2 regions of the Lysinibacillus sp. UBA6686 genome follow, and region 1 is predicted to be linked to the other one. Evidence: riboswitches for the same ligand, from Rfam matches in the RefSeq annotation. Region 1 holds a riboswitch; the other holds the start of a gene.
What was found. Region 1 has a riboswitch for S-adenosylmethionine ahead of B2R82_RS10050 (bifunctional homocysteine S-methyltransferase/methylenetetrahydrofolate reductase). Riboswitches for the same ligand answer to the same signal wherever they lie in the genome.
Positions count from the first base shown of each region.

Region 1 (3,663 bases):
AACAGAAAATATTGAACAGTTGACTGGTATGTCCAAAGAAATGGAATCAATTATGAGTGTGGTTACTACTATTGCCAACCAGACTAATTTGTTAGCTTTAAACGCAGCTATTGAAGCAGCCCGTGCTGGAGAGGCGGGTAAAGGCTTTAATATTGTTGCAGATGAGGTTCGAAAACTATCGATTCAAACAAAAGATTCTGTGACCTCAGTAGCCATGTTGTTACATAAAACAAATGAACGGACAAATAAGCTAACACATTCTCTTAATAATATTCAAGAAGAGGTCATATCTGGCAAGGAAAATATGGTTCAAACAGAAGGGCAATTTACGAAAATATTAGAATCGATGACAGAAGCAAAAGAGCAAAATGATAGTATGGAAAAAGAAGTATTAGCGATAGCGGAGGTTCTTAATGAGCTAGGGATTGCCTTTGAAGAAGTAACGAATTCAGCTGAGAAATTAGCAAATGTTGCCCAACACTTAAATTAATTCATGGTAAGGATAATTTTTATTGTGGCAACTGAAATCTACAGCCTATAAACACTATAACAACCATTAATACATGGTGTTAAATGGTTCTTTAGTAAATATTAGCTAGTGAATTGCCGAGATTTTAAGTTCAATGGTATTTTTTGTTTCATCATGAAAAGATACATATTTAGTCATAGTAATGGAGCTATCCTCGCACTGGATAGCTCCATTTTTGCTAAATTTGTAAAGGGTTTAGCGTAATTTTCAATAAAAAGGGTTTATACTAAAGGAAGACAACAAAAATTAGGGGCGGTTAATATGGAAACAGTGGTTGTATTAGGTGGAGGAATTACGGGTTTATGTACGATGCATTATTTACAGCGTCAAGTGAAGGAAAAAAAAATAGATGTAAGGCTGGTGCTTGTTGAAAAAAATACATATCTAGGTGGTAAGTTGTACTCTGAATACGAACAGGGATTCATTATGGAGACAGGGGCAGATTCAATTGTAGCTCGTCATAAAGGTGTTATGGAGCTGGTTGAAGAGCTTAATTTTAAGCAAGATTTGGTATACAACGAAACGGGGATTTCTTATATATACACAAATAATGAGCTCCATGCCATTCCGGCAGATTCAACGTTCGGTATTCCGATGAGCCTTCACTCCCTAGAAGAAAGCACACTTGTATCCGAAGAAGGTAAAAAAGAAGCGTTAAAGGATTTGACAATGCCAAATGTAGGCTTTACAAAAGACAGCTCAATTGGAGAATTTTTAACGTACTATTTAGGGGAGGAGCTTGTTCAAAATCAAATAGCGCCAGTATTAGCAGGTGTGTATTCAGGAGATTTACATCAACTATCGATTGCCTCAACATTACCTTATTTAATTGATTATAAAAATGAGTACGGTAGTATTATTAAAGGTTTTGACGCAAATCGAGAACAATTTGTAAAAGCTGCTAATAAAAAATTTATTTCATTTAAAAATGGTTTATCGTCTTTAATTGATCGTCTTGAAGAAACGTTAACTGATGTAGAAATTTTAAAGGGAATTAGCACTACAAGTGTCAACAAGCAGGAAGATCACTACCAAGTTACTTTAGCAAATGATACGATCATTGAAGCAGATCATGTAGTTTTAGCATTACCTAATGAAACTGTACAGCACTTATTACAGGATGCAACATTGAACCGTTATTTTGACCAATTCAATACTGCCTCCGCTATTACAATTTATTTAGGATTCGATGTACCCGATAGTAGATTACCAGCTGATGGAACAGGCTTTATTGTGTCTCATAATTCAAATGTAATCTGTAATGCATCGACATGGACAAGCCGTAAGTGGAAGCATACTTCAGCAAATGAGCAATTACTTGTTCGACTCTTCTATAAAAGCATTAACCCTGCGTATGAGAAGTTACGTAGGATGACAGATGAAGAATTAGCAGTTGTTGCCTTAGAGGATGTAAGAAAAAGCTTGGGGATTAAAGAAAAACCAAGTGTCGTGAATGTAAGTAGATGGATTGATCAAATGCCGAAATATGATTTAGCACATCGTGAGGCATTACAGGGCTTATTACGAGAGCTCGAAACAAATTATCCAAATTTATCCATTGCAGGCTGCTCTTATTTTGGTGTAGGTATAGGAGCTTGTATTCAAAACGGTAAAAAAATAGGGGATAATATTGCTGGAAAATTATCTTAATTGCAGAATATAAGACAAAAAATTATATTTTTCGTTTGAAATATCCTTTGTTACGTGAAATAGTCTTGACTCAAACGTTTGTTAACGTTATGATTCTTTTAATTATTTAAAAAATTCATACTAAATTCTTATCAAGAGAAGCTGAGGGACTGGCCCAATGACGCTTCAGCAACCAACTTTTTGTCAGGTGCTAAATCCAGAAGACCCTATGGTCGAAGATGAGAAGGAACAAAATTACGAAACGTAAAAGCCTTCTTTGTGTTAAAGAAGGCTTTTTTATTATAGAAAAATAGGAAGAGGGGCTAGTTTTATGGGATTGCTTGAAAAGTTAAAAACGCATGTTCTGACAGCAGATGGTGCAATTGGTACGGTATTATACGGCTATGGCTTGGAATACTGTCATGAGGAAATGAATGTTCAAAGACCAGAATTAATTGAAAAGATTCATAGAGAGTATATCGCAGCTGGAGCCGACATTATTCAAACAAATACTTATGGAGCGAATGCCATAAAATTAGCACGTTACGGATTAGAATCGCGTGTTCAGCAGTTTAATGAAGCAGCTATGACGATTGCCAAGCGAGCAGCTGCAGATGGAGGTCAATTTGTTTTAGGGACTATTGGGGGGATTCGAGGCATTCGAAAAAGCGATGCAACGTTAGAAGAAATTTTAGCGACTGTTGAAGAGCAAGCAACAGTGTTACTGGCTGGGAATCCAGACGGCCTTTTACTTGAAACCTATTATGATTTTGAAGAATTAACGGCGACATTAAAAATGCTTCGAACAAAAACCAAGTTGCCAATCATTGCGCAAGTTTCAATGCATGAACCGGGAGTATTGCAAAATGGTAAGAGTTTAAATAACGCTCTACATGAACTTGAAGCGCTTGGAGCTGATATTGTAGGTGTTAACTGTCGTTTAGGTCCATTCCATACGATTCAAGCATTTGAAGGTGTAGAGCTTCCTGAGAAGGCATTTATGTCAGCATATCCAAATGCATCTCTTCTAGATTTAGAAGACGGGCGTGTTGTTTATGAGTCAGAGACAGACTATTTTGGTCGAGCAGCTGTAGCACTTCGAGATCAAGGCGTCCGTTTAATAGGTGGATGCTGTGGTACAACACCAAAGCATATTGCTGCAGCGAAAAAATACTTAGAGGAATTATCTCCAGTAGAAGAAAAATTAGCGAAGCCTGAGAAAGTAGAGATTGTACGTGAGGCAGAACCTTCAAGATTCGAGCCACTGCATATAAAAGTAAAACGTCAACGTTCGGTTATAGTAGAGTTAGATACACCAAGACATTTAGAAATCGATGGCTTTATTAAAGGTGCTAAAAAATTATATGAGGCAGGCGCAGATGTGGTGATGATGGCGGATAATTCCCTAGCATCGCCAAGAATAAGTAATGTGGCAATGGGCGCTTTATTGAAAGAAACACATGGGGTACGCCCGTTAACACATATTACATGCCGAGATCGTAATT
Region 1 is NZ_DKJS01000040.1:4,255-7,917, forward strand. Features, by position in the region: gene B2R82_RS10040 (globin-coupled sensor protein) at 1-490, shown strand, start outside; gene B2R82_RS10045 (protoporphyrinogen oxidase) at 791-2,179, shown strand; SAM riboswitch class I at 2,305-2,404, shown strand; gene B2R82_RS10050 (bifunctional homocysteine S-methyltransferase/methylenetetrahydrofolate reductase) at 2,490-3,663, shown strand, end outside.

Region 2 (3,663 bases), on a different contig from region 1:
AAGTGTTAATGCTAAAAGGCAGGCAGACCATTATTAATTATTGTCAGTCATTATTAAAAAAAGCTGAGAAAAAAGTACTTCTTTCTATGTGGGAAGAGATGTATGAAGCATTACGAGAGGATATTTATGAGGTGGCTGAACAGGTCGCTGTACATGGTATTACGCTATACGTGGATGAGCCTGTGTCATCCATTGATAGGCATCGAATGACCTATTATACAAAAAAATCTTCCACTCCCCATTGGTTTATCTTGTCTATCGATGGGCAAGAGATGATTTATGGACATTCTCCTTCAAATCTTGAAACCGCTTTTATTACAAATGATCCGGTTCACATCTATTTATTAGAAGATTATATTTGGCATGACGTCCTTATTAATCGTCTACTAAGACGAGATGATCATGAGCTTGAGGAATGGATTACGAAAGAACGAAAGGCATTTTTTGTAGAGTAAAAAATAAAGAATCTGCTTGCCTAATACTTAAGAGGCAAGCAGATTCTTTTTTAATAAAATACTTTATCAACATTATATTTAGAACGGAAAACATTAATGGCATATGTTTCGTAAATTTCACGTTCCATCGGATCTTCGATTTCATATACCTCAATTTTGAAAATTTCTTGACGATGATTTTTCATAGGCGATACATTGTCTTCAAAATGCTTTTTTATACGTTGACGAATTTTACGTGCTTTACCGACAAATAAAAGCTCATTTTTCTCATTGTAAAATAAGAAAATGCCACCTTTGTCTCGTGTGATTTTATGGAAGTCAATAAACCCGTGGTATGGTGTAATGGGTACATCTCCAGGTTTTATATCCTGCTCACGCTGGCGAATGACTATATCTGGTTTCGGAAATTCAATTTTAATCAAGCTAGTTCACGTTCCTCTCTGTTACTAAAGGTATATGTTAACATAATTACAGCATGTTTACCATAAAATTTCATATGTTGCTATGATAATTAGTGTTCATCAAAATTGAGCTGAACATGCATTGTAATGACGAAATATTCTATGTTTTATTGATATTCTTAATTGTTCATGTTACAATTCATTTTAATTAAATAATCTTATCAAGAGAAGCTGAGGGATTTGGCCCGATGACGCTTCAGCAACCTCTAACAAATGTTAGAAAGGTGCTAATTCCAGCAAAGGGTTTTTCCTTTGAGAGATAAGAGTGAACGTGGTAAAGTCCTTCTCATTCTATCTCGCATGGAATGAGGGGGATTTTTTAATTTCATAAAAGTGTCATTGTAATCATTACGATTAACACATTTATAAATAAAAGAGAGGGGAATGCAAGATGCCAATTAATATTCCAAAGAACTTACCAGCTGGAGAACATTTACGAGAGGAAAAAATCTTCGTGATGGAAGAGGATCGTGCGAAAACACAACAAATTCGTCCATTAAATATATTAATTTTAAACTTAATGCCTGAGAAAGAGAAGACAGAGCTGCAGTTACTGCGCTTACTCGGGAATACTCCACTGCAGGTCAATATTACATTTTTAAATACAGCAACACATGAATCAAAAAATGTTAGTAAATCACATTTACAGCTTTTTTACACAACTTTCCAACAAATTCGTCATCGCCGCTTTGACGGCATGATTATTACGGGAGCGCCTGTAGAGAAAATGGCTTTTGAAGAGGTGAATTACTGGCAGGAAATCTCACAAATTATGGATTGGTCTAAGAAAAACGTTACATCGATTCTACATATATGTTGGGGGGCACAGGCTGCTTTATATCATCATTATGGGATCGGGAAGGTTGAACTTCCAGCAAAATGCTCAGGGGTTTACTCGCATGTTATTACAGATTTAACAGTGGACTTAGTGCGTGGCTTTAGTGATTTATTTACAGCACCACATTCTCGTTATACATCTGTTTCAATCGATGAAGTACGCAATCACCCTGATTTACGTTTACTGTCCTATTCAGAGGAAGCTGGTGTATTTATTGTGCAGTCCAAGGATAATAAAAACATTATGATTACAGGTCATCTTGAATATGACGCGACAACCTTAGCAGATGAATACGGACGAGATGTTGCGAAAGGGTTAGACATTGCTGTCCCGGTGAACTATTTCCCGAATGACGACCCAGCAAATGAGCCCATTAATACATGGCGTGCCCACACCCATTTGTTATTCTCAAACTGGTTGAATTACTATGTTTATCAGGAAACACCATATGAATGGGATTTCGTTGATGAAATTGAATATCATATTTAATTAAATTTAAGGTTCAAAAGCCCAATGTCTCAACTGATTAGAGTGAGAGGTTGGGCTTTTGCTATTTCACTCTTTGTTCACAAATACTGCCATTTTTTCCTTTTACAATTTCTATAAAGTTGAATCTACATAATGCATGGTATATTATTTTATCAAATGATAGATTTAACTATCATTTTAAATTTACTGAAAGAAGGGATTCATGATGATTAGTGTAGAGGATGTTCCAAAACCAAAAACATTTGGTCCACTTGGCCATTTGCCTTTAATCGATAAAGAGCAGCCAACATTATCACTTTGTAAGCTTGCAGAAGAGTATGGGCCGATATATCGATTAGAAATTCCAGGTTATACTAGCTTAGTAATATCTGGTCATGAATTGGTAGCTGATGTTTGTGATGTTTCTCGTTTTGATAAACAGATATATAGTGAGTTGGAAAATGTTCGTGCTTTTGGCGGTGATGGTCTATTTACAAGCAGAACAACTGAACCGAATTGGCAAAAGGCTCATAACATCCTACTTCCCACGTTTAGTAAACATGCTATGAAAGATTATCATTCGATGATGATAGATATTAGCACACAGCTGATACAAAAATGGGAACGCTTAAATCCGATGGAAGAAATTGATGTCCCTGAGGATATGACACGATTGACGCTAGATACAATTGGACTTTGTGGCTTCAATTATCGCTTTAATAGCTTTTATAGAGAAACACATAGCCCTTTTATTATGAGCATGGTCCGTGCTTTAAATGAAGCTATGTTAAAAAGTTCTCGATTAAAGATACAAAATCTGATGATGGTTGGCACAAGGCGCCAATTTAACGAAGACATTGAAACAATGTTTACATTAGTAGATAAAATTATTGAGGAGCGAAAGGCAAGAGGTACACAAGAGCAGATAGATTTACTAGGCCGCATGTTAAATATAAAAGATCCAGACACAGGAGAAACACTGAGCGATGAAAATATTCGTTATCAAATCATCACATTTTTGATAGCCGGACATGAAACGACTAGCGGATTGCTGTCCTTTGCACTCTATTTTTTAATCAAGCATCCTGAAGTTTTAGAGAAGGCTTATGCTGAAGTTGATCAAATCTTGACTCAAGAAACACCGACATATGAACAGATTTTACAGCTAAAGTACATTCGCCTAATTTTAAATGAATCATTACGATTATGGCCGACAGCACCTGGCTTTGAGCTTTATGCAAAAGAGGATACTGTCATTGGCGACAAGTACCTGATTAAAAAAGGTGACAATATCAGTGTCCTTCTGCCACAGCTTCATCGTGATAAAAATGCGTGGGGTGAAAATGCGGAACAATTTTATCCAGAGCGCTTTGAAGATTCTCAGAATGTTCCTACACATGCCTTTAAACCGTTTGGCAATGGTCAGCGTGCCTGTATCGGC
Region 2 is NZ_DKJS01000046.1:49,405-53,067, reverse strand. Features, by position in the region: gene B2R82_RS12350 (TrmB family transcriptional regulator) at 1-455, shown strand, start outside; gene B2R82_RS12345 (nucleotide excision repair endonuclease) at 506-877, opposite strand; SAM riboswitch class I at 1,072-1,182, shown strand; gene metA (homoserine O-acetyltransferase MetA) at 1,308-2,243, shown strand; gene B2R82_RS12335 (bifunctional cytochrome P450/NADPH--P450 reductase) at 2,449-3,663, shown strand, end outside.
Region 2: another riboswitch for S-adenosylmethionine. It lies ahead of metA (homoserine O-acetyltransferase MetA); the one in region 1 lies ahead of B2R82_RS10050 (bifunctional homocysteine S-methyltransferase/methylenetetrahydrofolate reductase).